DNA from 3 places in the Alistipes sp. ZOR0009 genome. Region 3 is predicted to be linked to each of the others. Evidence: riboswitches for the same ligand, from Rfam matches in the RefSeq annotation. Region 3 holds a riboswitch; each other region holds the start of a gene.
What was found. A riboswitch is a leader RNA that binds a small molecule or an ion and turns the genes downstream of it on or off. The one in region 3 is predicted to bind thiamine pyrophosphate.
Positions count from the first base shown of each region.

Region 1: linked by a shared signal. The riboswitch ahead of L990_RS02850 (TonB-dependent receptor) and the one ahead of L990_RS11815 (sulfide-dependent adenosine diphosphate thiazole synthase) in region 3 are both predicted to bind thiamine pyrophosphate.
Region 2: linked by a shared signal. The riboswitch ahead of L990_RS06765 (class I SAM-dependent DNA methyltransferase) and the one ahead of L990_RS11815 (sulfide-dependent adenosine diphosphate thiazole synthase) in region 3 are both predicted to bind thiamine pyrophosphate.

Region 1 covers NZ_JTLD01000009.1:7,872-18,857, forward strand. Annotated here, with positions in the region: gene L990_RS02830 (hypothetical protein) at 1-283, opposite strand, end outside; gene L990_RS02835 (hypothetical protein) at 346-777, opposite strand; gene L990_RS02840 (DUF2007 domain-containing protein) at 797-1,177, opposite strand; gene L990_RS02845 (alpha/beta hydrolase family protein) at 1,261-2,178, opposite strand; TPP riboswitch at 2,541-2,636, shown strand; gene L990_RS02850 (TonB-dependent receptor) at 2,709-5,156, shown strand; gene pnuC (nicotinamide riboside transporter PnuC) at 5,220-5,825, shown strand; gene L990_RS02860 (thiamine diphosphokinase) at 5,819-6,460, shown strand; gene L990_RS02865 (hypothetical protein) at 6,511-6,972, opposite strand; gene panB (3-methyl-2-oxobutanoate hydroxymethyltransferase) at 7,199-8,014, shown strand; gene L990_RS02875 (RluA family pseudouridine synthase) at 8,018-8,719, shown strand; gene hutI (imidazolonepropionase) at 9,198-10,442, shown strand; gene L990_RS02885 (DUF4197 domain-containing protein) at 10,454-10,986, shown strand, end outside.
Region 2 covers NZ_JTLD01000020.1:27,595-38,580, reverse strand. Annotated here, with positions in the region: gene L990_RS06775 (sulfatase family protein) at 1-170, shown strand, start outside; gene L990_RS19170 (GAF domain-containing protein) at 234-2,597, opposite strand; TPP riboswitch at 2,853-2,944, shown strand; gene L990_RS06765 (class I SAM-dependent DNA methyltransferase) at 3,013-3,720, shown strand; gene thiM (hydroxyethylthiazole kinase) at 3,726-4,535, shown strand; gene thiE (thiamine phosphate synthase) at 4,619-5,251, shown strand; gene thiL (thiamine-phosphate kinase) at 5,350-6,348, shown strand; gene thiD (bifunctional hydroxymethylpyrimidine kinase/phosphomethylpyrimidine kinase) at 6,374-7,180, shown strand; gene L990_RS06740 (TenA family protein) at 7,183-7,836, shown strand; gene L990_RS20605 (DUF4139 domain-containing protein) at 7,924-8,115, shown strand; gene L990_RS06735 (hypothetical protein) at 8,174-8,857, opposite strand; gene L990_RS06730 (response regulator transcription factor) at 9,182-9,862, opposite strand; gene L990_RS06725 (FtsB family cell division protein) at 10,015-10,371, opposite strand; gene L990_RS06720 (DMT family transporter) at 10,423-10,986, opposite strand, start outside.
Region 3 covers NZ_JTLD01000037.1:6,215-17,200, forward strand. Annotated here, with positions in the region: gene L990_RS11790 (MFS transporter) at 1-1,023, shown strand, start outside; gene L990_RS11795 (AMP-binding protein) at 1,198-2,823, shown strand; gene L990_RS11800 (helix-turn-helix transcriptional regulator) at 3,023-3,754, opposite strand; gene L990_RS11805 (helix-turn-helix transcriptional regulator) at 3,762-4,505, opposite strand; gene L990_RS19285 (BACON domain-containing protein) at 6,137-7,735, shown strand; TPP riboswitch at 8,071-8,165, shown strand; gene L990_RS11815 (sulfide-dependent adenosine diphosphate thiazole synthase) at 8,224-8,991, shown strand; gene thiE (thiamine phosphate synthase) at 8,994-9,617, shown strand; gene thiC (phosphomethylpyrimidine synthase ThiC) at 9,691-10,968, shown strand.

The DNA.
Region 1 (10,986 bases), on a different contig from region 3:
GGTTGTTTAGGCTTGCGCCTACTTCGATGCTATCTAGTAGGTTGTTCGTTTTTATGTGTAAGGCAGCATATCCGTCCAGTGTATGTGCCGATTTTATTGGAGATTTTGTTTTTTTTATTGAATTAACATAATCACGTGCAACCCATACTCCATTTATAATGGGACTATAGCGATGTTTTAAGCTGTCTATGTCGTTTTTTGTAGCTCTTTGCGCAAAAGTTCTTGTTGTATTTGCATTCCATATAAGGAGAACGATTGAAATTAATATTTTGAGAAGTTTCATTTATCCGTTTGTTGTTATTTGTTGATATCGATTATTTTATATGCGTTATTGGCTGTTTTTGCTTATCGGTGTGGTTCGCTTTTTTTTATGTGCTCCTTTATCAATGCTATCCTTTGCTCGTGATCGGCGGAGTTGGCTTCGTCTATCACCTTGATGTGCTCTAAAATTAGGAGCGCCCTGTGGAGGAGGGCGAGCTTGGTGTTACACTCCTGCTTAACGGCTATTTTTTCGAGCAGGGTGCTTAGCATAAGCAAGTTTTCGATGTCGAATCCTTTTATCTTCTCGATGTACTCTACTGCCTGGTCGTCGTTTTTTTGGATGAAGGCCCCGAGATCGAATTCGAGGTAGTATAAAAGGTCTTCGGCTGTTTGCCTATACAGCACCTCGGCTGTAGCACCCTTACGATGTGCACTGCCAGCTACTTTACTGGCAATCATTCTTACTATTGCTCCTGTTTTTTCTATTTCGCGGAGCATGTAATCCTTCTGTTCCATATTTTTTATCGAACTTAGGTTATACCGAAAGAAATATAACTGGGAGTATGATGGCCATTATTAAAATGGTGATAAGTATAATAAAGCGCAGCTCCACCGTTAGCGTTCCAATGAGCGGCAATCTTGATGTTTTTTTGTCGAACTCCGAAATGAAGGACGGGGTAGGTGTTGTTTCCTCCTTAATGTAGCCTGCTTCGAGCAGCGCCTGCATGGCTTGTTCTACGTCGGTTTCTTTTACCTGCACCTTTACGCCTCCAATGGCGTTGGAGTAAAAGTTATTTACCTGCGCAGTTAAATCGTCCTTAATTGTTACTTCAATTCCTTCCGACTCGAGCTTTGCTTTTGCTAGGTAGGCCTCTTGTGGGTAGGTAAACGATATTACAGTAATCCAATTTTCCATAGTTAGGGTTATTTTGGGGAAACTTGAGCCTGCCTTTGGATGGATTAAGCTCAAGTTCTGTTTTTCTTACCCTAAATATAGCACTATAAGTATTTATTGAGAAATTCTAGCACCTTTTTGTTGTAAACCTCGAAGTTTTGCATCGGTCCGTTCGCGCCTCCATGCTCCGCTTTAGGTACAATCCATATTTCTTTTTCTCCAGGTAGCATCGCTAGGATGGATTTGCTCATTGCAACAGGCGTTCTCTCATCTTTTTCGCCAACAATTAGCAATGTTGGCCTTTTGAAACGTGGTGCTAGCATAATTGGGTTTAATTCTTTAGGATAATCTGCTGGCACTATTAGCTGCCTGTTCTTATTTTTTGGCAGCGCGCGGATTATTGGCATCACCTCATCGAATGATGTCATAAGCGCTTGCCTTACAAAGCACTTTATGTCCGAATCCAGACTTGCCGCTGCCATTGATAGGTACGCTCCTGTCGACCATCCCATCAGCGCAATGCGTGTTGGATCAACCTCTGGCTGTTTTTTTACCATCTCAATCACCGATTTGTAGTCGGTAAGAAATTCGGTGTACACCATGTAGTCCTCGTTCATCTTCCACTCGTAGCTTTCGCCAAACCCGCGCCAGTCGAAGGTTACGACGTTGTATCCGTTGGCAATGTAGCTCCCGGCAAGCGCGTACTGCATCCAGCTCATGTTTGCGGCGTCGCCGTTACATATTATTATGGTTGGGCGCTTTCTTTTGTCGAGCAGTTTGTAGGTTCGTTTAGTAGGATTTTCCCACGCTTGCTCTTTTTCCTTGCTGCTTAGCGAATCTTGTGCCGGGTATAGCCATGTTTTTATTCTAAGCTTATCTGGAGTTGTAACATCTAGGTCGCGATATATCAGCCCTAGGTGTTCTGGATAAAACCGATATTTTCTATCGGGTTTTATGGCTATTGCGGTAGCCGAACAAAACAATAGTAGGATAGCGAGGCCTGCTGTAATTCTTTTTGTCATGGTTTTGTGTAGTTTAATGGGTAATGCTAAGTTTTAAAACGGTGTTGCTGCATATAATATTGCAATATCTTAGGATGATGCGCTTTTTACATGGTTATTGGTCCTAAATGTGGAATGGGTGTTTCGTCTATCAGTCTTGTTTCGACGTTTGATAGGTTTGCTCTTTAGCAAGTTTACGCGTATGTTTAAAATGCTTTCTACTAAATGGCTGTTGTTAGGGTGTTTGTTTACCATTATTTATATTGGCATTTAGTTTATGAATGCGATGTTGCTAAAAATCATTTGGATGTAAGTCTTGTTTTTGCATTTTAGTGCATGTCTAATTTATATCTCTTTATTAAAATATTTTACGTTACCTTTGCATCGACTAACGGGGGTGCCCTAATATTACGGGCTGAGATTATACCCTTTAACCTGATCCGGGTAGTGCCGGCGTAGGGAGTAAAGCGAACATATCTACATTTTATTTTCCCCCTTTTAATATTTACGGCGGTAGTCGTGCCGATGTTTAATTATTAAAAGATTTAATCATGCGCAAGTTAAGCGTAATCGTTACGCTGCTTTTGGTTTTTGCCGCTCTGGTAGGTTCGGCAGCCATTAAAGGCGGAAAAACAATCTCTGGAACAGTTGTTGGAGTAAAGGGAGAGCCTCTGGTTGGGGCTACCGTGCTAATCGAAGGTGTTGGTAAGGGAGCTACCACCAACGGTCGTGGGTTTTATCGCATTGGTGATGTAAAACCAGGTGTATATACCCTTCGATTTAGCTTTGTTGGCTATCAAACACAGCAGCTTCGTGTCGACATTAAGGAGAGTCAGGCTTTAAACGCGGTGCTAGAGGTGCAATCGGTTCTTGGCGACGAGGTGGTGGTATCCGCTACTCGTGCATCAAAGCGAACTCCAATGGCATTTACCGATCTTAAGGCTTACGAGATAAAAAGAAACAATACAGGAGGCGATGTTGCTCAAATATTTGAGCTAACACCCTCTTTTGTGGCCACCACCGAGAGCGGAATAGGTATCGGTAACACCGCATTTAGTATTCGTGGTACCGATGCAAGCCGCATCAACATTACCGTTGATGGTTTTCCCATTAACGACCCCGAGTCGCAGCAGGTTTTCTTTGTTAACATGCCCGACGTAACCTCTTCTGCTAGCAGCGTGCAAATTCAGCGTGGTGTTGGAACGTCAACCAACGGTGCAGGAGCATTTGGTGCTACCGTAAACTTCCAAACAGGCTCTGTTAGCAACGAACCTTATGCCGAGATTAACAACTACGTGGGTTCTTACAACTCGTGGCGCGGAAATTTTTTAGCGGGCACGGGATTAATTAACAACCGCTTCCGTTTTGACGCCCGCATCTCTCGTGCTAAGAGCGATGGCTATGTTGATAGGGCTACTTCTGACCATAAATCGGCTCAGGTGTCTGGTTCTTACTACGGCGATCGTAGTACGCTTAAGGCCACCATAATTTATGGAGAAGAGAAAACCGGAATTAGCTGGACGGGCGTTCCCAGCTCTATTATTGGTACAGACAGAACCTATAATCCTGCCGGATATTATAAGGATAAGAATTTCAACACCCACATTTACGGAAACGAAACCGATAACTACAAGCAATCGCACTATCTGCTTAACTACTCTCGTAAGTTGTCTGAAATATCAAGCCTGAATGTCGGTTTCTTTTTTACTCATGGCGAAGGATTTTACGAGAATTATAAGGATAGCTCAAAGGTTAAGAAGTACGGGTTGAAGCCTTACGATTACAATGGTAAAACATACAAGTACAACGATTTTGTTGTGCAAAAATGGTTGGATAACGACAATGTGGGATCAACAGCCTCCTTTGTTTTTACTCCAACGGCCAACTTGAACTTCACTTTAGGCGGTGCAGTTAGCCGATTTACCAATGATCATTTTGGAAAGATTAAATGGTCGGAGATTAACCAAGGTATTTTGCCCGATTACGAGTGGTATCGTAGCAAGTCAACCAAGGATGATGCCAATATTTACTTTAAAACGTCATGGCAGGTAACCGACAATCTAAACGTTTATGGCGATATTCAGCACCGCTACATTTACTACAAAATGAAGGGGCTTGACGACGATGTTGTTGATATTTCCCAAAGCCATACATTCAATTTTTGGAATCCTAAGATGGGGGTTTTTTATTCTCTTGATGAAAAAAACAGCATGTTCGCCTCTTTTTCGGTAGCCAATCGCGAACCAACTCGCACCGACTATACCGATAACTTTAAATCTGCCAATAAAATTACTTCAGAACGTCTTTTCGATTACGAACTTGGGTATAAATATGCAGGAAGTACAATAAATTTGGGTCTCAATGTTTACTATATGCACTATCGCGATCAGCTTGTTCTTACGGGTAAACTAAATGATGTGGGATATCCAATTCGCCAAAATGTTCCTACCAGTTATCGCCGTGGAGTTGAGTTAATGGCTGGCGTTAAGATTTTAGACAACCTAAGATGGGAGGGAAATTTGACGCTTAGCCAGAATAAAATTAAAGACTTCGTCTATTCCGTGGAGTTGTCTGATTTGAATCCAGATGGGACGTGGGTAAACTATGAGATTAAGGACTACCATTTGGGAACTACCCGCATTTCTTTTTCTCCTGATGTGATTGGTGCAAGCCAACTTACATTTGAGCCGTTCCGAAACTTTAATATTATACTCACCTCTAAGTATGTTGGACGTCAGTACTACGATAATTCGGAGAATGCAAGCAGAATGCTAAAGGCTTACTTTGTGAATAATCTAAAAGTTGGTTACGATTTCTCGGTTGCTGGAGTTAAAAATATAGGAGTTCAAGTTGGTGTAAATAACCTGTTGAATGAGAAGTATATTGCTAATGCTTGGGTTTATCGTGCTGAGTTCAGAAATGCGCCAGACTATATTGAGGACGGCTTATTCCCTCAAGCAGTGCGTAACTATTGGTGCCGCTTATCGCTACGCTTCTAAAATATTTCATCTTTAATATTACCGATACGCTTTTACATAGCGTATCGGTAAAATCTTATAGAAATGGTTAGTTGGATTGCTGAAAACTATGTGGAAGTTGTTGGTGCAGCCTTGGGGCTCATTTTTCTTTATCTGGAGATAAAGGAAAAGGTGTGGCTTTGGCCAGTGGGGTTGCTTTCGTCTATTTTTTATGTGGTAATCTTCTTCGAGGCAAAGTTTTATGCTGATATGGGATTACAGGTGTACTACGTTGTTATTAGTATTTATGGTTGGTATCGGTGGTGGCGAGGAGCTGGAGGTCATTCTCATAATAACCTGCCAATAGTTAATCTGAAATTTGGACTTGGGGTTAAGCTATTAGCCATAAACACCGCTTTATTCTTCGGAATTGCAGAAATCCTTAGGCGATTTACCGATTCTCCAATTCCCTATTGGGATGCGTTTACTACCTCTTTAAGCATTATTGCAACTTGGATGCTGGCAAAAAAAATCATTGAGCAGTGGTGGATTTGGGTAATTGCTAACTTTGTCTCGACGTGCTTATTTGTATGGAGGGGCTTATACCCATCGGTGGTGCTTTTCTTCTTTTACACGGTTATGGCGTTTGTAGGCTACTACTCGTGGCGTAAAACGTTACGCGTACAAAAAAAAGATGCTGAACAATGTTAAATTCTGATGTTACGGTGATTTTGGCCGATGGTGAGTTTCCTTCTCATCCAACGGCGCTTAATATTCTTCGCTTTTGTAGCAGAGTTATTTGCTGCGACGGGGCGGCTGCAAAGCTTGTTGCTAGCGGCATTCGGAACCCAGACTTTGTGGTTGGCGATTTAGATTCGATTGATCAAAACTTGGTTGAGGAGTTGAATGGTAAGGTTGTCCATTTTGAGACACAAGACACCAACGACCTAACGAAAGCGTTTGAATTTGCAATTGATAGCGGATATCAGGATATCGTTATTCTTGGAGCAACGGGATTGAGGGAAGATCATACCTTAGGCAATATCTCTTTGCTGATGAATTATGCTGAAAGGGCGAACGTTCGGATGTATACCAACTATGGTTTTTTTGTTGCGTTACGTAGTTCTTCTCGGATAGAAAGTGAAAAAGGACAGCAGGTGTCTGTGTTTTCGTTTACCCCCGATGTGCCAATATCCTATCAAGGGCTGAAATGGGATATTACCAATCGTCCGTTAAAAATGTGGTGGGAGGGTACTTTAAATGAATCTCTCGGCGACTATTTTACCATCGAGTTCGAAAATGCAAAGGTGGTTGTTTATCTTGCCTACATGGATGTGAAAAAATAAAGGATGAAGTTCTCTCCATCCTTTATGCTATTTGAAAGGTTGTGCTTGCGTTACGCCACTTCTGTATTGTAGCTTAAAATAAGCTTCGAATGGCGAGCGTACTCAACGTAAACTTTGTCGCCAGGATTAAATTCGTCCCAAGAACCGGTACTTAATAGTTGGAAACTGTGGTTGTTGAAAATTTTTGTTCCGTTAATTTCCATCACCAAGTTTTTCTTTTTGTTTAGCGATACTTTCTCTTTGATTATTGCAGTCCCAACTACCTTTATCCGCTCCTTCAAATCCCTCAATATTCCTACAAACTTGTAGGTAAATAGTATTGCCCATCCTATAAAGTTAATAGGCATTCCAAGTACAATTCCGCTCACACCAAAGGTGGTGTAGGATAAAACTAAAATTAAGGCGGCAGTTGAACCTGCATAAATCCAATACCGCTTAGTTAAACCTTTAATGTACCCACGGAGGATCTGTACTTCGCGCCCCGTTAGGCTGTCAAAGTTGTAAATAAGCATATAGATTAAAAGTTACAGGTGAAAAATTCTAATTCCAACGCGCTAAAAATATGAATTATTGTCAATAATCCGTTGCGTAATGACATTATTTATCTCTTTTTTTGAGATTGGAGTGGAGATTGGGTTCGTTTTCCATATTTATGGGGAATAAGCGTAAAATGTTAATTGAACTACTTACCTTTGCCCATTATTTACTTGCAAAGATTACTTAGCAAACCCAAAGTTTATGTCTGTAGAAAGCAACGTAAGGGTGGTTACCACTCATCGCCTTGCCGAAATGAAGGCAAAAGGCGAAAAGATCGCAATGTTAACCGCATACGATTACTCTATGGCTCGCATTCTTGATGCAGCAGGTATCGATGTGCTTTTAGTTGGAGATTCTGCGTCAAACGTAATGGCTGGGCACAAGTCTACGTTGCCAATTACGCTTGATCAAATGATATACCATGCGCAGTCGGTTGTTCGCGCCGTAAAGCGTGCCCTCGTAGTTGTCGACCTTCCATTTGGAACGTATCAAGGTAACTCAAAAGAGGCATTGGCGTCGGCCATTCGAATAATGAAGGAGAGCGAGGCTGATGCAGTAAAGCTTGAAGGCGGGGCTGAAGTTATAGAATCTGTACAGCGTATTCTATCTGCAGGGATTCCTGTGATGGGGCACTTGGGGCTTACACCTCAGTCTATTCATAAGTTTGGGACTTATACCGTTCGAGCTAAAGAGCAAGCAGAAGCAGAGAAGTTAGTGCAAGACGCACATCTACTAGAGGTGGCAGGCTGTTTTGCGGTTGTTCTCGAAAAGATTCCGGCTTCGTTGGGAACCAGAGTTGCCAGCGAGCTCAAAATTCCAATTATAGGAATTGGAGCCGGGAACGGTGTCGATGGGCAGGTGCTTGTTTCTCATGATATGATGGGAATAACGCATGAGTTCTCACCTCGTTTCCTTCGTCGCTACCTTAATTTGTACGACGAAATGAAGGAGGCCGTGGAGATGTACGTAAAAGATGTAAAAAGTTCAGATTTCCCTAACGATAAGGAGCAATATTAGCCAATGGCTTTCAATCCAAATAACATAATCTACGAGGACAATCATATCCTTGCTTACAATAAGCAGGTCGGAGATATCGTTCAGGGCGATAAAACAGGAGACCAGCCTTTGTCCGAAATTATTAAGGTATTTATAAAGGAGCGCGACGCTAAGCCTGGTAATGTTTTTTTGGGAGTTACCCATCGAATTGATAGGCCAACAACAGGTGTCGTTATTTTTGCCAAAACAAGTAAGGCTCTGGAGCGTATGAATGCGCTTTTTCGCGACGGCGGAGTTGCTAAAACGTATTGGGCAATTGTGAAAAGCAGGCCTGAAAAGAATGAGGATTTGCTGGTTAACTATCTTGTTCGCAACGAAAAACAGAATAAAAGTTATGCTTATGATGAGCCTAAAAAGGATTCGAAGGAGGCAAAACTTAGGTATAAGGTTGTTGCTCAAAGCGATAACTACTCATTGCTCGAAGTGGCACTAATGACAGGGCGGCATCATCAGATTCGCACTCAGCTATCTAAGATTGGGTCGCCAATAAAAGGTGACCTAAAATATGGGTTTTCACGCTCAAATCCTGATGGAGGCATCTGCTTGCATGCTCGTAAGGTGGAGTTTGTGCATCCAGTAAAAAAGGAACGACTGGTTATTGAAGCCCCAGTTCCAGATGATGCATTGTGGAAGTATTTTGAAAAAATACTATGGAAGGAAGGGTAGCCCAACGGGGTTACCCTTTTTTCGTACGAATTGGTGTTTTTTCTTTCTAATAAATTTTGATAGGGATACATTGTTGAAAACAATGCAAAGCTGATGTTTTGTTGCTTTTTTTTATGTTAATAAATACATGTTCCTAGCGTTAAGTGTTTATTGCAAACTTTATGGGCTAATATCAATGTATTCAGATGTCTATTTTGTATTTGTTTCAGGAAGAGCATGTGCATATTTTTTGATTATGGCACGAAATGTGTAAACAAAAAGCATAACCTGTTTTAATTAACCTTAGTTGCTGAGAAAGGCGTTGCAGTGATGCAGTAGCCTTTTTCTTTTATATAACCTTTCTATCTGTCTATTTTGATTTTCATGCATCCTTCCTTTTAAACCTTAGTTTTTTCTGGGGGTGTTAGTCTAACTTTAATTTTTTTATAAATTTGACCTGAATAAGCTATTGATTGTAGCTTTTTTAAAAGTCATATATATGAAACTGTTAGTAAAGAATATAAAGAAGCTTGTACAGGTTGAGGATTTACCTAAACGTTGGGTGGCAGGCAAGGATATGCAAACACTTCCATGTGTTGATAATGCCTATCTTCTTATTAGAGATGGCTTAATTGCGGATTTTGGACCAATGGAGTTTTGTCCAACAGGTACAGATGCAGAAGAAGTTGATGCTACCGGGCGTATGGTTTTTCCATCATTTTGCGATTCGCATACCCATATAATATATGCCGGAAGCCGAGAAATTGAGTATATAGATAAGATAAGAGGTCTTTCTTACGAAGAAATTGCGAAGCGTGGAGGCGGTATTTTAAACTCGGCTCAACGACTTCGTGAAGCTTCGGAAGATGAACTTTTTGAAGCAGCAATGGAGCGCGTTAATGAGATTATATCGTTGGGAACTGGTGCTGTCGAGATTAAAAGCGGTTATGGCTTAAGTACGGATTCCGAACTAAAAATGCTTCGAGTGGCTCAACGTATAAAAAGAGAATCGCCTATTACTGTTAAAACAACTTTTTTAGGGGCACATGCTGTGCCTGCAGAGTATAAAGGCCGCCAGTCTGAGTATGTTGATTTAATTATTAACGAAATGATACCTGCTGTTGCTGCAGAGAACTTGGCCGATTTTATTGATGTTTTCTGTGATAAAGGCTTTTTTACCGTAGAAGAAACGGAAAGGATGATGGAGGCGGGTGCTAAATATGGTATGCGCCCTAAAATTCATGCCAATGAGCTGGCTCTTTCTGGTGGTATTCAGGCAGGAGTAAGGTATTCTGCTCTTTCTGTAGATCATTTAGAGTTCACAGAAAAAGATGAAATGGAATCGCTGCTTAGCTCAACGACCATGCCAACGGTGCTGCCAGGCGCTGCATTTTTCTTAGAGATGGAGTATCCGCCTGTAAGAAAAATGATGGAGGCAGGATTACCCGTAGCTCTGGCTTCTGACTATAATCCAGGCTCATCCCCATCTGGTGATATGAAATTTATTTTGAGTTTGGCCTGCGTAAAAATGAAAATGCTTCCCGAAGAGGCAATTAATGCAGCAACAATAAACTCTGCATATGCTATGGGGCTAAGCGAAACCCATGGTTCTATTTCTAGAGGAAAAATTGCAAACTTTTTTATTACAAAGCCAATTCCTTCGTACGAATATATGCCATATGCTTACACGCAAAAGTTGGTGGATGAGGTATATTTGCATGGCGAAAAAGTATGTAATAAGTAAATCTTTTTATTATGAGAGTTAAATTGATTGTTTGGGTGTTGTTGTTCGCGATGACGGGTACTGCTCATGGGCAGCTGTTGAAGAAGTTGAAAAAAACAGCAAAAACCATAACATCAACTACTGCTAATGGGTCCTCTTCTGCTCTTTCCAATGCCGATTATGTAAAAGGGTTGAAGGAGGCCTTGAATATTGCTGCGAATAATTCTGCGGTTACCGCATCGACCATTGATGGATTTAATAAAAATGTGGATATAAGAATTCCTTTTCCTCAAGATGCAATTGTTGTGAAAAACTATGCAGTTAAGATGGGGCTAAAGCCTCAGGTTGATGTTTTTGAGGAAAAGTTAAATAGGGCGGCAGAACTTGCAGCAAAAAAGGCTGCTCCGATTTTCTTAAGTGCAATTCAGAGTATGAGTATCACTGATGCTACTGGTATTGCAATGGGAGAGAAAAATGCTGCAACGCAGTATTTGAGGAAGACATCGGGCGTCGAGCTAAGTAATCAGTTTAAGCCAATTGTTGCAGAGGCATTGGCTAGCGTTTC
Region 2 (10,986 bases), on a different contig from region 3:
GATCGGGTGGCTGGTCCTCTAAGGGTGTAGACAACGCCCCTGAAGCCCAGTTATACAACATAGAAGCCGATCCTCTTGAAAAAAACAACCTTATACTGCAGCATCCCAAAATAGCAAAGCGATTAAAGGCTTTGCTAGAAAAGCAAAAAGCAGATAACAAAAGCAGATAAATAAACAAATGAGGCCTATTCTAAATAGAATAGGCCTCATTTTATTGAAGAAAAATTAGCGCGCTAATTTTCTAACATCTTATAGATAGCAATAAGTCCAACCGATTCCCCTTTTGCATCAAGAACTGGGTGCTTGCTCTTTTCTACCTTTATTTTAGAACCATCTAGGTTGGTCAAGAATCCCTCCTGACGAACTATAGGTCTTTGGGTAGTCATCACCTCATTGTCCTCCTTCTCGATAGCCGATGCCGTTTCGTGAGAGAAGAGATCAAACGCCGTCTTTCCTTCTGCTTCCTCTACGCTATTAACCCTTAGCAGCGCACAAGCGGCATCGCTCACCCTTCCATAGCGGCCATCTCTATGCTTAAAGTAGATGCTCTCTGATGTAGAATGGAACAAGGCAGCAAACATTTGCTTATCAATCTGCGTAAGCTCAATGGCAGCACGTTGCTCCTCCTGAATACGCGACATCTCCTCCTGAGTAGATTGCAGCTCCTCCAAATTCTGGCGCATTTCTTCCTCCGCTGCAGCCATCTCTTCAGCCTGCACCTTCGTTCTTTCGAGCAGCTGAGCCGTATGATGGTTAACCCGCACGCTACGAATGGTGGCAGCAATACTTTCGCCTATCTTTTCAACAAACTGAAGCTTATAATCTGGAATTTCCTGTAAAGAGGCAAGTTCGAGTACCCCTAAAACCTCACCATCTACCTTCATTGGTACTAAAAGCAACGAGCGAGGTGGCGTATCTCCCAACCCCGACGTAATGGCTATGTAGTCTGTAGGAATTTCTAGCAAGTAGATAGACTCAGCCTCGGCATAGCAGCGACCAACCAGCCCTTCGCCAACAGCCATCTCCTTATCCACCATCTTACGACGATTGTAGGCAAAGCAGGCTGTCATTTCCAGCACCTTGCTCTCCTCGTTAAATACGAAAAGGGCACCTTGGTTAACATCGATATAACGAACTAGGCTCGAAAGCAAACGGGCAGAGAACTCCTTCATGTTGGAATCGCTCGCACGTAAAAGTTCGGCAAATTGCGCCATCCCCTCTGCTGCCCAGTGCGTAATAGCCTCCTGCTCCTGACGTTCCAATTCCAGATTCTTGCTTTTTAGTAGATTCTCCTTCATGGCCACCAAAGCAGCTGCCATATCATCGCCAGTTCTGTCAGCCAAGTCGACATCAAATTTTTCCTGTCCTATAGCAACAGCAAACTCAGCCGCCTCCTTTTGCGAATCTATCAGCGTATTTATAGAGCTAGCAATCTCGCCTAGTTCATCTTTATGATGCAATTCGACATAGTTAGAACCAAATATTTCGCCACGAGCTAACCGCTGTATGCTCCCATTGATCTCAATAATTGGCTTTACAACCTGAACCGCCATTTTCCTTACAACAACTAGCACTACCACCAGCATTATTACAGTAACCAACAGTAATAGTCCCAGCTTTAACCATATTAATGCATAGTAAACAGAAGTAGGTACCGATACCACAAATACCCATCGGGCATTTGTCTCGTCTAGTATCACAGGAAGAATAAACGACTGCATTCCATTATCCTTAATCTCGACACCTTGACCTTCTACCTCCCCTTTTTCACCGATAATGTCGCTAACAGTCTTGTACAAGAGCTTATTTTCCGATATGTACTTCATCCTCGAATCCGAAATCTCTGAAGAGTAAGAGGCCACCTCTCCGTTGGGTGCCAACAGGTACGCCACTGCATGAGGAGGAAGCTTAAAACTTTTTATCAGCTGGTTTATTTCCTCCAATGGAAGATCGACCCCAGCACTTCCTATAACTTTCCCATCATGCTCTACTGGAGCAGCCACTGAAATCACCTTAACAGATGAACCTCCATCGTTGTAGCTGCTTTCGTGAGGAATAGAAACAATAGCCTGCTTAAATTCCTCCGCTTTTCTCAAGTTTGCCTGCAGTTCTCCGTCGCCAATGCCTGCCATTTTCTGGCAAACAGCTGCTGGGCGAGTATAAGTCGACTGATAAAACAAGCGACCACCATCAACCCTACCTAGCTGAGCAGCATCAAAGCTGTAGTAGGCCGATTGGTAAAGCAAAATTCCTTTGTAATGATTAAGCCTTGTATTGTAGTTATACAAGCTACGCGATAAGTTCGAGTCAGCCGCCGCCGCGTTGGTATGCATCATGTAGTCGGTAGACATGCTCAGCGCACGAGCAACTCCGATAGCCCTATAGATACGAACTTTTAGTGCGTTAGAGCTCGACTGTGAGAATTCGCTCGCAGAGTTGGTAGTACTGCTAATCGCGTAATCCCAAAAAAGTATCGCAAAAAATAAAAATAACCCCATCAGCAACAGCGAGAGCCAAAAGCCGACTTTAAAAAGTACCCGCTTCTTCAACGACGTTTCCATGTCTTTGAAGAACTTCCAATCCCTATATTCCAACATGTTTTTTTTCCTAGATTAAGTCCGAAATTTAGGCGACAAAGATATCTTCTTCGCCTTCGGAATATTTACAATTTAACCATCTTTAAATTGCATTATACAAATCCAAAGCATACAAAATCTAACAAAGACAAACACCTGCTTCTATAAATCAACACAATAGTAATCCTCCGCAAATAACATTGTTATTAAACATATTCCTCCATCTATCAAAAAACGGAAAAGGAGACAAGGATTGCGCATTTCGGCTATCTTTGTAGAGACTGTTGGGGGTGTCCACTAGGGCTGAGATTATACCCCATGAACCTGATCTGTTTCATAACAGCGTAGGGAAACGGGATTTTTTGAAGACTTTTTCGTTAGATTCAATCTATTTCGCCGTTTCACATACGTGGAGCGGCTTTTTTATTTTATGACTATGGATAAAAGTAGCTTTGACCAGTATGCCAGCATGTACGATGCCTGGTTTTTAAACAACGAGCATGTTCTCTACTCCGAGCTAAAGCTGGTTGCCCACTTCCTCCGCAAGAATGCGGGCAACGTGCTATCGGTTGGATGCGGGAGTGGTCTTTTTGAGATGCTCCTCGAAAAAGAATATGGTATAGTGGTAAAAAATGGCATCGAGCCATCGACAGGAATGGCGGAGATTGCCCGCAAACGAGGAATGAACGTCGCCATAACCACCGCCGAAGATGCCCAATTTGGGATAGCCTGCTACGATACGATACTCTTTAACGGGACTCCCAGCTACATTACCGATTTGCAAGCCGCCTTCGATAAAGCCTATGCTGCTCTTAAGCCAAACGGCAGAATTGTGGTAATCGATGTTCCGAAGGAGAGCTCGTATGCGCTACTCTACAACCTCGCTAAAGCAGTCGAAACGTGGGATCACCCGCTGTTAAAAGGAGTACACCCGCAAGATCCATATCCAATAGAGTTTGTAAAGGTAGCCAACTGGCGCACCACCGCCGAAAAAGTCGAGATGCTCGAAAAAGCGGGCTTTGGGGAGATGCAGTTCGCCCAAACGCTTACCAAGCATCCAATCTACTCGAACAACATTACCGAAGAACCTCGTGAAGGATTTGACTGCGGAGACTACGTTGCCATAAGCGCCATCAAAAACTAAAAGATATGAACCAAAACAGAAACCTAGCCAACGATTTGGCACTTATCAGAGAGAAATCGCCGCTGGTACACAACATAACCAACTACGTGGTGATGAACAACACCGCCAATGCGCTGCTTGCCATTGGCGCCTCGCCTGTAATGGCCCATGCCACAAACGAGGTGGCCGACATGGTTAACATTGCATCATCGCTCGTTATCAACATGGGTACACTTAGCGACCCTTGGGTTGAAGCAATGGTGGCAGCAGGCCAAGCGGCCCACCAAAAAGGCATCCCTGTTATATTCGATCCAGTAGGAGTTGGCGCAACTCCCTACAGAACGGTGGTGGCCATGCAAATAGTAGAAAAGTGCAAGCCAACCATCATAAGAGGAAATGCGTCGGAAATTTTATGCCTTGCCAACGAAAATGCAACAACCAAGGGGGTTGATAGCACCAATACCTCGGCATCTGCGCTAGAGGCGGCCAAGAAGCTAGCCATTGCCACCAACTCGGTTGTCGCTATTAGCGGAGATATTGACTATATTACCAACGGTAAAACCGTTTACACGGTAAGCAACGGATCGCCACTGATGCCAAAAGTCACTGGAATGGGTTGTACCGCAACAGCCATAGTTGGGGCCTTTGCGGCAGTAAACAGCAATGCCCTGCTAGCAGCAACCAACGCCATGACCATAATGGGGGTTGTCGGCGAAATGGCCGCAATAAAATCGGCAGGACCAGCCTCAATGCAGGTAGCCTTTATTGATGGGCTATATAATATTGTAGGATTAGTGGCCGAACAGCGAGCAAAAGTGGAAATGCTACATGCATAAGGCTGTAGCCTCCACTCACTCTAATGCGTAGTTGGAAGAACTAACATCGAAATAGAAAAGATTAAATCAGAATATACGCAGATATGGTTGACTTAAGCCTATACTTGGTTACCGACCGTTCTCTATCGTACGGAAGAGACCTAGAATGGATTGTACTAGAGGCCGTAAAAGGGGGCGTAACAATGGTACAGCTAAGAGAAAAGGATTGCACAACGCGAGACTTCATTAAGCTGGCAGTACGTTTAAAACAAAAGTTAGAGCCCTACCGCGTACCTCTAATTATTAACGACCGAGCAGACGTTGCTTTGGCCGCTGATGCAGATGGGTTGCATATCGGACAAAGCGACATGCCCTACGAGATTGCCCGTAGGCTGCTCGGATACGATAAGATTATCGGGCTATCTGTCGAAAATATGGAGCAAGCGCGCCAGTCAAACCTGTTAGATGTAGACTACATCGGAATTTCGCCCGTGTTTGGAACGCAAACGAAGAAGGATATCGCGCATCCATTTGGCTTGGAGGGAGTAAAAGAAGTTGCCTCCTTTACCAACCATCCTACCGTTGCCATTGGAGGCGTAAATAGTAGCAATGCTGCAGATATTGTAAACGCAGGAGCCAATGGTATCGCGGTAGTCTCGGCAATATGCTCGGCTACATCGCCTAAAGATGCAGCCAAAGAGCTGATCGAAAAAATGAAGTTGAAAATTACAATCTGAAAATAGGTGTATTGCAATGAAAACGCAGCATTAAAAGAATCCACTTAAGGTAGACTTGCTACGCTAAACAGCAATATGCAAACCAATAAAGTAAGACGATGTTACTAAATAGTATAGGAGAGTTTGGCTTCATTGAAAGGTTCAAACCAATGTTCAGCCACCTACTAAATAGCGGGCAAACTGGAATTGGTGACGATTGTGCCATCATCCCCGTAAATGAAAAGGAAGAGTGGCTGGTTACTACCGATTTACTGGTAGAGGGTGTACACTTTCTGAAAGATGCCATTAGCCCTTACCAGCTGGGCGTAAAATCCATGGCCGTTAACCTTAGCGATATTGCTGCAATGGGAGGTACCCCTATAGGAGCCTTCCTATCCATTGCCATACCCAAAGATACCGAAGTAGAGTATCTCGACGAGCTGATGAAGGGAATCCATTCCGTTGCAGAAAGGTACAGCGTACCGTTGATGGGAGGCGACACCACAAAGTCGTTGCAGCACTTGGCCATCAACGTCTGCATTATTGGCAATTGCGAAAAGGGAAAAGCCAGACGTAGAGGAATGGCAAAGGTGGGTGATCTAATTTGCGTCAGCGGAAACCTTGGCGACTCAGCAGCGGGATTAGAAGCCGTACTAAATAAGTTTCCAAAAACGCCCGCAATTACAGCTTTGATAGACAAGCATCACACTCCCACTCCCCGAATAGAGGAAGGTGCGCTACTATCATCGTATGCCGGGGTACATGCCATGATGGATTTATCGGACGGTGTTGCCTCCGATCTTCCCCACATACTAAAGGCCTCGGGGTGCGGCGCCATTATAGAGGTTAGCCATCTCCCCATATCCGACGAGCTGCGAAGTGCGGCAGAGGAGTACGGATGGGACTGCCTTAGCATGGCAGCAGCAGGTGGCGAAGACTACGAATTGTTGTGTACCATAGCCCCTAGCGATTTTGACGCTGTAAACGAAGCCTTTAAATCGAACTTTAGCAAGGAGCTAAGCACCATCGGCTTCATAACTGGCGGAGCAAGTTGCATTAAATGGCTCGACAATGGAGAAGAATTTAACCTAGGCAATGTAGGCTTTCAGCATTTTTAAAAACAACTGAAACTGATACTATAAAATGGAATATAAGCGCGTACTTACCATAGCTGGTAGCGATCCAAGCGGAGGCGCCGGCATTCAAGCCGATCTTAAAACAATTTCGGCCTGCGGGTGCTTTGCCACTACGGCCATCACCGCTATTGTAGACGAAAATACGGTAGGCGTGTATGGAGTGCACCCAATACCAATTGAGTTTGTTAGAGGGCAGATAAAATCAGTGCTCGAAGATATTGGTACCAACGCCATTAAGATTGGCATGCTGCACTCCTCAGAATTAATTCGTGCGGTGATAGATAGCGTTGAGCCGTATGGTTTTTGCAACGTGGTGCTAGACCCTGTAATGGTCGCAACATCGGGAGATAAGTTGCTACAGGACGAAGCTATTGAAACGCTTCGTAACGAGCTGATTCCCCGTACAAGAATAATCACCCCAAACATCCCTGAAGCAGAAATACTTTTAGGGCAAAAAATAAAAGGACAAGGGGACCTTACAGAGTGTGCTCGGGCCCTTTCGCAGGAGAGAAAAGTATCCGTACTGCTAAAGGCCGGACACCTTACCGATAGCACACTAACCGATATCCTGTACAACGCAGAGACCGACGAAGTGCTGGAACTCACCTCCGAGCGAGTAGCCACCCGCAACACGCACGGGACTGGTTGCACCTTTTCGTCGGCAGTGGCCGCGTATTTGGCTCACAACCTATCCTTAAATGAGGCCGTAAGCAGAGCTAAAGAGTATATTAACACCGCCATAGTCCGCGGCGCCAAGTATGAAATAGGGAAAGGGCATGGTCCTGTACATCATTTTCACCGTTTTTGGGATTAACCATGAAAATACCTCCAGCAGGAAATTTCACTAAGCGGTGCTGGCAGCAAGCAGAGCCCATTTACCGCCGGCTTATAGCCTCCGATTTTATTGTTGGGCTGGCCAACGGCACGCTTGCTTCTAGCAGCTTTGGGCATTACCTCCAACAAGACGTTATTTACCTTAAACATGACAATGAAGCCTTCGCGCGACTTTCCCAGCGAGCAGAAACACAAGACGAACAAGCGTTTTTTGAGCAGATTGTTACCGACGGTATTGAAATGGAGCAAGTAATACGCACCACCTACCTTAATCATTATGGGCTGAAGGAAGCAAAAACGTTATCACCTGCCTTTGAACGCTACTGCAACTTTCTACATCAGAAAAGCAGCAACTCGCTATTTGGAGAGGCTGCGGCAGCACTGCTACCCTGCTTTTGGATATATGGAGCGGTAGGCATGCATGTGGTTGAGCATAACGTCCCCAACAATCCCTACCAGCTGTTTATTGACACGTATGCTGGCGACGAGTATAACGATTTCGTAACTCAGTATATAGCCATTGTAGAAAAGCATGGAGCCAAGGCTACCACGGAAGAGCAGCAGTTAATAGTAGATGCCTTTGTAGAAGGAACCCTACACGAACTCCGAGTTTTTGAAGAAGCAATTCAATTCTAGAAAAAATACCACAAAAGGGCTGCACGGACATGCGTCCCTTTTTGTCTGAAGAAGAATTAGAATAACAAAAGAAATGGAGTTGCTACAATTATTGCTATATTTCAAGTCTGGGCACTTAAAACAATAAAAGTTGAGGTGCTGGAGCAATCAGGGGCTAAAGCCGATACGGACTCAGGTAAATTGACGTGGAAATTACCACTCGCACCCAAAGAGAAAAAGATACTACAGCTGAGATATTCGGTAAAATATCCGCAAGGGAAAAAAGTAATTGTAGACTAATATAAAAGGAGAAATGGCATTACCATTTCTCCTTAGCATACGACCTATAGCTTTTGCCTTACTTTGCGGTTGTAAACGTATAACCAGCTACAGGGCGAACAGTAGAATAGATACTAGTAGTTACATTATAGGTAGTACCCCGTTTTAAGGTACCATTTATAGGAACGGTAGCAACACCTTCTGTTGGCCCGTTTTTAGGTATGTTAATGAGACCAACCTGAGCGCCAACCCCAAATGTAGCACCCTCTCGAACAATTAGGTATCCATCCCAACGACCAAAACCTTGAGGATTTGAATCGAACTTAAAGTAGCTGGTTACCTTATCAATTTCGTGAGAAATACCCTGACACATAGAAGAGTTAGCCATGAAAGCTTGTCCGTTGATGATAAGTACGGAAGTTACCACCTCGTAAACAGGATCGCTATAGAATGGACCATAGCATAAAACGTAGGTATTCTTGGTAAAATCTACCTTATCGCTACTTATCGTAAACTTACCGCTGCTCTTGCCATCCAGAAACTGCCTAACAACAGGAGCATCTTGCTCACTAATCTGATCCTTGTACAAGGAAACATATCCGCCATTTGCATCACCTGAGTTGGGGCGAGTCAACATAAACTCACAGCTTCCTGTTCCTGTAATTAGAACGTTAGAAATAGCCGTTCTCCAAGTCTCATTAACGCTTAAATACATTACATCTGGAACCATCAGTTGAGGTCTTGCCAAAGTATCTGTTGCCATAATATAAAATATTACATTACTCCTACTCGTAGGCTTTTCGGAATTCCGCCCTTGCTGCAAGCTGAGCAAAACAGCATCTTCAGCTAGAGACTGCCGCTAATACTACATCCCTAACCTTAAGAAAAAAGAAAGTTACGCCAGACAGAACGGCTAAAACAAGCGTAGTTTTGGGTAAAATCCAGACAGGGTTACCACCTATGGCTTACCAATATTAAAAGGATTTATACTCTTAAAACTCGTCAAAGCCAGCACAAACAGGAAGAATTCGTACTCAAAGTCCTTTTACCGAACAACTAGATGGTTACGCCTAAAAATCAAAAAAACTCAACGGTACGCGACAACAGAAGAAACCGTTACAATATGGTTCTGTACTCCAAACATTACAATGCCAGCCGTATTCTTGGAGGATGTTTTGATAAGAATCTTTTTCCGGTACCCCTCAACCGTGCGAGGGCTGATAGAAAGAATCGCTCCAATCTCGTCGGTAGTCTTTTCTTCGGCTATTAGCTTTATAATCTGAATTTCACGATCGGTAAGTTCGGAGTACCTCCTCCCCTTTCGGCTTTTCTGCTTAACCACCATTCGGTAATCGATATCAGGAATTCCGGCGCTAAAGCAAAACCCCTTTTGCATAACGGATCGAAGCACGACCTCCACCTGCTTTACATCCGAACTTTTCAGGATGATGGCGTTAATATGCTTAGCAAGCAAACGAGCGGCTATCGCCTCATTGTACCGATCTGCTAACGCAATAATTTTTAAATTCGGGATAAAAGAACGAGCCAGATCGACCATCGCAACCACATCTGCACCTGGAAGGTTAACATCTAACAAAACAAGATCCAACCTCGCGCTTTTGCTCATAACAAGATTCTGAAAGGAGGCGCTATCAGAAGCCTCTTCGATAGAAGCTGGATGAAAAACTTTATTAAGCAGCTCTGTCAATCCCAACCGAAAAAGAGGATACGCGTCAACTACTACAAATCGACAAAACTTTGAATTCATAAAACAGAAGATTACTTGGCAATAATCTATAAAGAGAAAAGCAGAAGATTTGTTATTGATAATATGGCAACAAATACTAATAAGTTTCTTTTTAACACAGTACAAAAAAAGGCGTTAGTTTTCTAACGCCTGACTACTATCTGCATATAAAACTACTTCACAATAAATATTTCCTCATCAGCCTGCTTCATAAGGTACTGCTCGCGCGCGTACTTTTCCAAGTTCTCATTGTTAGAGGTGAGTTCTTGGATTCGGGTACTATCTTCGGTGATTTTGGTTCTGTAGTAATCCATTTCATCCTTCATATCACCAATTTTAGAGGTATTCTCGAGCATATCTACCAAATTGTAACGATCAAAGAAGGTTAACCAAACCAAAAATACGACGATAGTAAGCGCATACTTATTCCTTAACACCACCAGCGCCTGCCTAAACGAGCGCACAATGGGATGACCTTTTAAAGAAGATCCTTTGGGTGGTTTCGCTTGCTGTTGTTCCTGTTCTTCCATTTTACCTAAGATTACGACAAAGATAGGCGAATCGGAAAAACAATTACAATACTACAGGAAGAAAAGTGCAACACCTGCAATGGCGATAACCGCTCCGATAATTTCCTTTACGGTAACCTTCTCCTTAAATATTACTACCGACACAGGAATGATGATAATAGGCATAATGGACATAATGGTTGAGGCAACACCAGTAGTAGCATGCTGCACCGCAAATAGCGATAACGACACGCCTAAGAACGGTCCAAATATGGAACCAATGGCAACCACGCTTATGACTTTAGGACGATTGAGCGACTTAAAAAATATGCCCCACTGCCTAATTGCAAAGAAAAAGATCGTAAACCCAACCAGTGCCGCAATAGCACGTATCTGAGTTCCTTGTATAGGATTAAAATTACCAATCCCATATTTACTTAACACCAATCCAAATCCCTGCCCAAATGCACCTCCAAGGGCAAGAAGCAACCCTTTAGTAGGATACTTTAACCCTATACGCGAAGTTCCCTCCTCCTCGGCAGTAGGCCGCTCAAGTATAACCAGCGCAATACCACCTAAGGTAAGCGCCATGCCAACTAAGCTAAGCGGACTCATCGTTTCACCCATAATAAGCCA
Region 3 (10,986 bases):
ATAGTTGCTTGGGAAATTCCATCTGGTTATGTAGCCGATGTAATTGGACGGAAAAAAAGTTTGGTCATTGGAGCCGTACTCGGATTTCTTGGATACCTTATATATAGCTGCACGTATGGATTCTGGGGCTTTGTATTGGCCGAGGTTACGTTAGGCATTGGTCAAAGCATGATATCCGGTGCCGATTCTGCGCTTTTATACGACTCGCTCATTCACGCAAAAAAAGAGCGGGAGTACAACCGATACGAAGGGCTAACTACCTCCATCGGAAACTTCGCAGAAGCGTTAGGCGGAATTCTTGGCGGACTTCTAGCTATATATTCTATCAGATATCCGTACTACGCACAGGCTGCAGTTGCGTTTATTGCCATTCCATCATCCATCTTACTAAAGGAGCCTCCTCTAAAAACCCAAAAACGGAAACCAAACTGGACCGACATTTTCAAAATTATAAAGGAAACGCTGCACAGCAACCCTAAGCAGAAATGGAATACCCTTTTCTCTTCATTCACAGGAGCATCAACGCTTACAATGGCTTGGTTTGCCCAACCCTACTTCAACGAAGCCAACCTGCCTATCCAATGGTTTGGCATCGTTTGGACCATCTTAAATCTCGTTGTAGGTATTAGCGCAATTTATGCCTTCAAAATAGAAAAACGGTTTGGTCCTGTAGCAACCGTAACGGGTTTTACCATACTACTTAGCCTATCCTATATCCTGCTCGCTTTGAAAATATGGTTACCAGGCCTATCTATTTTGCTCCTATTCTACATTGCCAGAGGCATAGCCACCCCTACTCTTAAGGATTATGTAAATAGAATTACAGAGTCTGATGTAAGAGCAACGGTTCTATCTATTCGAAATTTCACAATCCGAATAATATTTGCCGTAATGGGCCCAATCTACGGATGGTGTATCGATGCATATGGACTAAAAGAGGCGCTATTTCTAGCTGGTGCTCTCTATTCTCTTTTCAATTTTGTTACCCTTTTCTACTTTATTAAGTACAAAACCTACGAGTAGCATACCTCCTCATGACATCATTTAACGTAATGCGATACATCAACATCCAAAACATTTACAACTATTTACACAAAACACGTATAAAAAAAAGGCATAATATTTGCCAATAAAGGAATAAGAAACGCTGCGGTGAACGTTTTTCTACTACATTTGCCGCACTCTTACTTTGAATTGATGTTGAGATTTTCAATTAATTCGCTAAAGGATTTATTCGAAGAGAGCACGATGCGTTATGCAGGAAACACCGCGTATTCGTATACCAACGGCGAAACCTACACTTACAACGATATTCGTGCAAAAGTAGAAGTAATCCAAGCACAGATGAGCGATTTAGGGCTTACGTCTGGCGACAAGATTGCTATCCTTAGCCAAAACATGCCAAACTGGAACATCGCCTACTTTGCAATTACCACTGCAGGAATGATCGCTGTACCAATCCTACCCGACTTCTCTCCTGCCGAGATATCGAATATACTAGAGCATTCGCAGTCGCGAGCAATATTTGTATCAGACAGGCTACGTTCAAAGATCGAAGAAGAAGCGGTAAGCAAGCTTTCAACTATTTATAGTATAGACAACCTATCCTTAGTAAAAGGCGAAAAAGTTACTTCTAGCGCAACGGTAAAGGCTACGCCTATGCCCGATGACTTAGCGGTTATCATATATACATCAGGAACAACAGGCCGTTCTAAAGGCGTAATGCTTAGCCATAAGAACTTGGCTAGCGAGGTTATGATGGCCTCAGACCTTCAGCCTGTTTATCCCGAAGATGTTTTTCTCTCCATACTTCCCCTTTCCCATACCTACGAATCGTCGTTAGGAATGCTGCTTCCATTCTACGGAGGCTCCTCGGTTGTGTATATGGAGAAACCACCCGCAGCATCAACATTGGTTCCGCTTCTAAAAAAGGTACAACCAACCATAATGCTCAGCGTTCCGCTAATTATCGAAAAGATATACAAAGGGCAAATTCTTCCCAAGTTTACCCAAAGCAAGGTTGTAAAGATGCTCTACTCAATTGCTCCTATTCGCAAAATGCTTAATAGAGTTGCTGGGAAGAAACTGATGGAAACCTTCGGAGGACGTATTCGCTTCTTTGGCATCGGAGGAGCAAAGCTCGATCCTATTGTAGAGAAGTTTTTAATGGAAGCCAAGTTCCCCATCGCCATTGGCTATGGGCTTACCGAAACGGCACCGCTACTGGCTGGCACAAATCCTCAAATGGCAACCTTTCAATCCACAGGTCCAGCCATTAATGGTGTATCTATCCGCATCGACAACCCAAACCCTCAAACGGGGGAAGGCGAAATTGTATGCAGCGGTCCCAATATTATGATGGGCTACTATAAGGACGAGGAGCAAACCAAGGCAGCCTTCACCGAAGATGGCTGGTTTAAAACAGGAGACCTTGGCATTGTCGACAAAAAGGGATTTATCTACATTAAAGGTAGACTAAAAAATATGATACTAGGGCCAAGCGGCGAAAACATCTACCCCGAAGAGATCGAATCTGTAATTAATGAGTATTCTTTTGTGGTCGAATCCTTGGTTGTCGAAAAAAAGGGTAAGCTTGTTGCCATGGTTCACTTTAACTATGAGGAACTAGAGAAGCAGTTCCACCATATGAAGGAGGATGCCATCAGAAGCTTCAACGAAAAGGTCGAGAAGATGAAGGCGGAGCTACAAGACTATGTAAATGCCCGTGTCAACAAGTTCTCTAAGATATCTCTTGTGATAGAACAAAAGGTACAATTTGAGAAAACCCCAACTCATAAAATAAAAAGATACCTATACTGGTAGTCTTTTCTGGAATAATGCTAACAGGCGCTTCGAAATAGAAATTTGAGGCGCCTTGTTAGTTTTAGCCGGCAAACCATCCTCGTTCCTGTGCATAATAGTATATCGAGAGTATATTTTTGCTCCAATTAAAAGAAGCAAACGAAATCAAAGCAGTAAGCAATAGCCTCATCGGCATAAGTTTATTACGCCTCAATTCGTCCTACTTTAACAATCCTGATTGAAGCGCAACATAAACCGCTTCTGTAATATTCTCAACATTTAGCTTTGCGAAGATTCGCTTCTTATAGTACTTGATATAGGTAATATTCTGGTTTAGCATCTTCGCCATCTTTTGCTCGTTGTAGCCTAATGTGGCAAAATGCAGAATGGTAAGCTCCTCTTCCTTTAAGACCGTATTATCATACGGGACAAACTTCTCCTTCAGCGGAAGGTATATCTGCCGCTTATCCCCATCGTACATATAAATAGTCGTTTTCTGAACCTTCTCCCTTCTACCTGGCTTTATTACGCACAAATACACCCATGGTAAACCATCAACATTAAAGTATAACGGATGGCATACGCAGTCTACGTTAACTAGCATTCCCATCTTCGTTCTAAGCTTAAACGATGAGTTTATAACAATGCTTTTCAATGATTTTTCTTGGATTAACGAGGCTATTGTCTGAAAACGAATACGATTTTCCTCTATTTTATCTTCCTGATTCTCGCTTGCAAGTAGCATCCGAATAGCTTCATCTGTATTGCTAGGCAGCTCTTCCCGTTTATATCCTGTCAGAAGGACAAAAGAATCAGAGTAGAAAAAATATTCCCATGCCAAAGCGTCCAACAGCATACATTTTAATCCTATTGAATGGGCCATTATCGAAATATGGCGCTCTATATTTTTAATATCATCATTAAAACCTAGCTTAACCTTTGCTTTATCCATATCTATTTTATTTTCCCAAAAGACCCAACTTGTGAATTGTAAAAAGAGCCTGAGGCATATTCTTTACGTTTAGCCGCATAAACAGCTTATACTTTATATTTTTCAGATCAGGCATTGATATATTCATCTTTTCGCAAATTTCCACTTCACTAAAGCCCTGGCCCGAATAGTTGATTATTTGTAGTTCTGTTGGCGTTAGCTCTACTTTCTTTAATTCTTGAAACTTTTCATTTTTGAAATCATACTTAAAGTTTTTCTCATTTTTGCCATATGATATCACCAAAAAAGGCAAGTCATGCTCCTTCTCTGGCCTGACAATAAAAAGCATGCTGCGAAGCTTATCGCCTACAAAATCTACAGGGATTCCCACTATTGTAAATTGCCGAAAATGCTTGTCTAACTTAAGAAACAGTCCAAACGTCAAGTTAAAGTTCCAGCCTAGATTTTTACCATCAGCGGACAAAAAATGGTGAACCGCCTTGTTTATTTGATTCAGCAGCGCGATTCCCTCCTCATTCAAATGATCCACCCAAAAAGCGTAATCCAACTCCCGTTCAAACTTAGTGTCGCTAATCTTAGGGTTATACGAAGCCATAAAGATCTTCCTACAATACTCATCCACATAGTACAATGTACTTTCGGATATTTTTGCATAAGTGGCAAATGTTATGACATGATTTTCATACGTCACTTCATCAAGCCCCTCCCCAAACTCCATGTTCTCATAAAAAAAAGACAACCGTCCAACCATAACAAAAATTTTATAGGGCTAAATAACTATTCAAACAACACGTTAATAAACTGCAAGAGCGTACTAATAGTAAAGCCCTCCTAATTCATAATATTACACTAACAGGCCGGCATCCCCCATGCGAACCTATATCTACTTCTTACAATCGAATGAAAAAAGATTGATATTATTAGGTTCTGCCAGCAGGTAACATAAATATACAAACCTCTAAACCTTATTATCCATGCAAAGAACCATTAAGTCAATCCAAAGCAAGAAAAACGGCATACTCCAAAAACAAAAATCCTAGAAGATTAATAAACAGAAGACTGACATCCTAGAGATAACCCTCTTTAGCCATATTGTCAACAAGTTTATCATGCAAGATGAGAATGAGTTAATTTAGAATGAAGAAACAGCCATAAAACTAAACACCGAGATCTAAACAAACATTCCCCATATATTTGTTTCGATTAACAAGCTTCGGCCAAAAAACGCCTCAACAACCGCTCTAATTACAATACCGTATGCAACAATTTAGCGGTTTGGGTATTAGACGGATTAAAATAAAAACAAGACCTTGCTAATTGTTTTAAATCTTTACGCCTTAGTTTCGTAAGAATCGGCACCAAAATATAGGCTAAAGTCAACCTATACTTTCTTCTTCTAAATAATATCATCTCTTACAAGACTCCTGCTAAGATTAAAAATGAGCCGCTGTAAAACATGCTTTAACCACTGTTTTAACTGTTTGCAAATATAGAAAACATGTTCAATCAACTACACATGACACCTTTATCGTTTGTGAATTTTAAAACATTAAATATACTTTTGTTTACATTTGAACGACAGCTGGATCTATTCATAAAACGCATTTGTTTATTTATAAAGATATTAACTCACAACAAAAACCTCACACGATCCTTATAAAAGCTCCATGCTGTATCTTTTCATTTTGTATAACAACATACATTTTAAAATCTTTTAATCGACATAGCCTCCCCTCTTTTTATCGTACTCCAAAGCTCAAAACTCTCCCCCAACGCATACTTATCCTTTTAAAGCAAGCATCTACCGCATCTTAATCCTTGCATCCCTCACTCCAATCACTATCCATGCTAATATTCTTTCTATTATAGAGTTAAAGCCTACACCTTCAAATAACGAATTCTATATTACTTCAACCCCAAACCTACACTCAGCAACTTCTCCAACATTTAATGCCACAACCTAAACACCTTGCGTTATGTATTACATATATTAATATTTGTTAGCAGTAGTTTTAATGTTCGTTAGCCATTGTTGTATACTTTTGTCGCAAACATGAACAATCATCTACTTTGTTCATAAATATATTGGTTAAGGGATTTCTAAAGGATAAGCTTTAGTCGATTTCTAAAGAACACCACAGTATAAAAGTATCTACAGAGAGTTTCTTCTCACCTATTTTCGGATACTACGTTTTGTGCTGAAGGAATAGTCGTTTTTACGATTGAACTTACTATACCATATCATGGCTAAAGATTGCAGCCTTTAGCCCAGTATGCGCCTATATCGTAGGTTTATAGGTTCTTTAGAGGACAGTTACTCCCCCGAAATTCCATCAATAACCACATTACAGTTTACTAATTAATAACCAAAGCCCAATTTAAATGAACTTACGGAAAACCGTTTTAGTACTATTGCTTCTACAGACACTTTTCATGCTTAGCTGTAGCAAAAAAAACGAACAGCTCGATTCTATTAAGCTCTCAAAAGAAAGCACCTCGTTTCTACCTATCGAATCTTCGGAAAAGCTGGCCATTATGTGTAATGGGAAATGGGAGGCTACAGCTGATGCTCCCTGGATTAAGCTATCGCCTACTAGCGGAGAGGGTAATGGAGAGGTCGAGATTGCTGTTGAAGACAACCTTGAGCAAACAAGTAGAACCGCCACTATTCGCTTTAAATCTGGTAGTACAACTAAAGTATTTACTGTAAATCAAGAAAAAAGCGATAGGTCAATCACCATCGATAAGCAGAATATTTATGTTGATTTTCAGAATCACGAAGAGGAGCTTACAATAAAGAGTACCAGAAGCTGGAAGGTATCTACGCCAACCGAAAGTTGGATTTCCATATCAAAAGCAGCAGGTACTGGCACCGAGAGTATTAAAATTACAATTTTACCGAGTACGCTTGTTGGGGTTGAAAGAAGCGCTTCGCTTCAGATTATTTCGGGTAAAGAGGTTGCAACGCTCAATGTAAAACAGGAGGGCAAGCCCCTTGAGTTCAAAGCCACCGATAACGATATTGAAACAGACAGCAACGGAGGTAACAAAATCGTAGCTATCAACGCAAATACCTCTTGGAGAGTGGCAGGAGACATCCCTCAATGGATCACTCTTTCAACAAAGCAAGGAGATGGCAACGCAAAGGTAAATATTACCATTGCGAAATACGATAATGAAGCAGCTCGGTCTGCAACACTAAAGGTTATTGCCTTTACTGGCGATAAGGAACTTGGCAACCTTTCCATTAAAGTATACCAAGCAGGCCGACCTAAGGTTAATCCGTTAAGAGTAAAGGATAGCTTAGCGCTAGCTGCCCTTTATAAGTCGGCGGGAGGTGAACAATGGAAAGAAAAATGGGACTTAAGCAAGCCCATCAGCACCTACCACGGCGTCAAAATAAAAGACGACAGAGTTGTTGTTATCAACCTTTGGAATAATGGTCTAAAAGGAACCATTCCAAACGAGCTAACAGAGCTAAACCAGCTTTGGGAAATCCAGCTTGGCCATAACGAGCTCACCGGTAAAATACCAGAAGACTGGAGCAAGCTAACCCTTTTGACATTTTTCAAAATGCCGTACAACAATCTGGAGGGAACAATCCCAACTTCGTTAGCTAGGTGCAAGCATCTAATGGAGCTTATCCTTGATGAGAATAAGCTAACAGGAACTATCCCTACAGAGCTAATCAACCTAGAGCTGCTAACCAACCTGCTACTTTCCGGAAATAAGCTAGAGGGAACTATCCCATCTTTTAAAGGATCGAGCCTTGCAATGCTTTACCTGCAAAATAATAACCTAACAGGCTCCATCCCGAACTCTATAGGAAACCTCCCCCAATTGCAACGTCTAGGTCTTAAGTTAAATAAACTCTCAGGTATAGTTCCTTCTAAGCTTCAACAAAATTCTCATTGGGACGAATGGGAGAAATATAACCTAATTACCCTACAACAAAACGGAGTGGTACTACCATTAAAATAGCAGCAATAGCTACTTAAATAGATTAAAAGCCATAAAGAAAGATCATCCGTGCCATAGCAGCATACTGTAGACGGTGTTTATTCAATCCCCCTTGTTTTTTCACCACACCACCACTCTACAATGTGCTAAGAGCAAAAAGCATCGGGTGATCTTTCTTCCTTTTACTCCGCACAAAGGCAATAGCGATTCTTTACTCAAATCATATCCTAACAAAGGCAGCTACTTGGTAGCTGCCTTCTATTTTTACAGAAGCATATCCCCGAAAAAAGGAAGATGCTGCCCCTAAACATATAAAACAAGCTTGCACGATAGGCAAAGAAGTGTACCTTTACCTGCAAATAAGCTAGGGGTGCCTAACATTACAGGCTGAGATTATACCCTTTAACCTGATCAGGATAATACCTGCGTAGGGAAGTGTAGGACATTCGTCCATTTTTGCAATGCCATGCTCCGCATTCCGGCTTATTCATAATTTTAAACCTACTATTATGGAGCAAATTGTTTCTGCAGGAATTATTGATTCCTATTTCCGAAAGCTTAAAGAAAATCTTTCTGTCGATGTCGCCATTGTTGGAGGAGGTCCCTCTGGACTTGTAGCAGCCTACTTCCTTGCTCAAGGAGGTGCTCGAGTTGCCCTTTTCGAACGCAAGCTTGCCCCCGGAGGCGGTATGTGGGGTGGAGCTATGATGTTTAATGAAATTGTCGTTCAAGAAGATGCTATTGGCGTTTTAAAGGAATTTGGAATAAACCACGTAAAGTACCAGGAAGGATACTACACTGTTGATTCGGTACACGCCACTGCTGCCCTCACCTACCATGCTTCCCGAGTTGGAGCCACCATCTTTAACTGCACCTCCATAGAGGATGTTGTTTTCCATAACAACCGCGTTAGCGGATTGGTGATAAACTGGGCACCCGTACACCGCGAACGTATGCACGTCGACCCTCTTGTTATCATGTCTAAAGCAGTTATCGACGCCACCGGACACGATTGTGAGATAGCCCGCACGCTCGAACGCAAAAACGGAATTGTACTAAACACCGATACTGGTAAAGTTATGGGAGAGCGTTCGCTCGCCGTAGAAGAGGCCGAACGTACCACCATAGAGAACACCAAAGAAATTTATCCTGGACTATTTGTTTCCGGAATGGCTTCTAATGGAGTAAGCGGCAGCTACCGCATGGGCCCAATATTCGGGGGGATGCTCCTTTCTGGGAAAAAGGTTGCCGAAGATATCCTTGCTTCTATAAAGTAGCCATGACTCCTAGCAAAATAGGGCTTTACGTTATTATAACAAAGCCCACCCTTAGCTATAAGGCTATTGCCGAGCAGTGTGTGGCTAGCGGTATTACAATGCTTCAGCTGCGCGAAAAGCATTTGTCCGACGCCGAGCTGCTACGCGTTGCCCGCGACTTACGGGCAATTACTGCGGGAACAAATACGCAGCTTGTCATCAACGATCGTCCCGATATTGCTGAGCTATGCCGTGCCGACTTCCTGCATCTTGGTCAGGATGATATTCCTATTGATGATGCCCGAAAGATTGTTGGTGATATGAAAATTGGACTCTCCACCCACTCCATGCAGCAGGCTCAGGAGGCAATGAAACACGCTCCAGCCTATATAGGATTTGGACCAATATACCCAACCAACGCAAAGGCCAATCCGGATAAGCCAGTCGGAACCGAGCTGCTGAAGCAGGTACTTGGAGTTGCCTCTGTTCCCGTTGTGGCAATTGGTGGAATATTTCCCGAAAATATCCACGAGGTTGTAAAAGCGGGTGCTACCAACGTGTCGTTGGTTCGCCACTTTATGTCGGCAACCAGCACCAGCGAGCTACAGCTTAGGCTATCCGAAATTCAGCGTAAGCTAAACCCTTAAAAGGCATGATGAGGACAGTAGCACTACAATGTGAAGCTTTATAGCCTTCCCCAAACTAAAAAGACGAGAATAAATGATAACACAGCTAGAATATGCCAAGGCGGGTATTGTAACCCCCGAAATGAAAACTGTAGCAGCCTACGAAAAGGTAGACCCCACCTGGCTTTGCCACGAGGTTGCCCAAGGACATATCGTTATACCCAAAAACATCAACCACCAGTTCGACGCCAAAGGCGTAGGTGCAGGTATCAGCATCAAGGTGAACGCCAACATTGGCACCTCCGATCGCCACTGCTCGCTAGATGAGGAGCTCGAAAAGCTGGATGTTTCGGTAAAATATGGTGCCGATTCTGTAATGGATCTCTCTACTGGCGGCGACCTTCACCATACGCTAAATACCATCATTGGTAAATCGCCCATTATGGTAGGTACGGTACCCATATACAGCGTAGCAACGCGGCTACTTGCCCGTGGCGGAGCAATCGCCGACCTTGATCCAGAAGAGCTCTTCGCCGAAATTGAGTATCAAGCCAAAGCGGGAGTCGACTTTATGACGCTACATTGCGGAATAACCCAAACTTCGGTTTCCTTCCTCCAAAATCACGATCGTACCTGTGGTGTTGTAAGCCGAGGCGGCTCCATTTTAAAAAGATGGATGAAGGATAATGGCAAAGAAAATCCTCTTTACGAGCAGTACGACCGCATACTTAAAGTATGCCGCCAGTACGATGTAACCATAAGCCTTGGCGATGGATTCCGACCTGGCTGTGGAGACGACGCCACCGACCGCGGACAGATTGCCGAACTGCTAATTCTGGGCGAACTGGTTGATAGAGCCAGAGCCGCAGGCGTACAGGTTATGGTAGAAGGGCCTGGACATGTTCCCCTAAACCAAATAGAGATGAACATGAAAATAATGAAAAGGCTCTGCAACAACGCACCATTCTACGTGCTTGGTCCGCTACCTACCGACGCGGCTCCTGGATACGACCATATTGTTGGTGCAATTGGAGGAGCGCTAGCCGGGATGCACGGAGCCAACTTCCTCTGCTACGTAACGCCTGCCGAACACCTCTGTCTTCCCAACATCGACGACGTACGAGAAGGAGTCATAGCCAGCCGTATTGCCGCACAATGTGCCGATTCGGCCAACAACATCGGCAGCGCTCGGAACCGAGACCTAGCCATATCAAAAGCACGACGCGATTTAAGCTGGGAAGGGATGTTTGCTCACGCCATTAACCCCGAACAGGCACGCAAGCGTAAGCACGAGTCGGAAAGCCACAACGAAGATCACTGCACCATGTGCGGTAACCTTTGTGCCATAAAGAACGACACGCCAACTCTGTAATACCCTTAACAACTAATT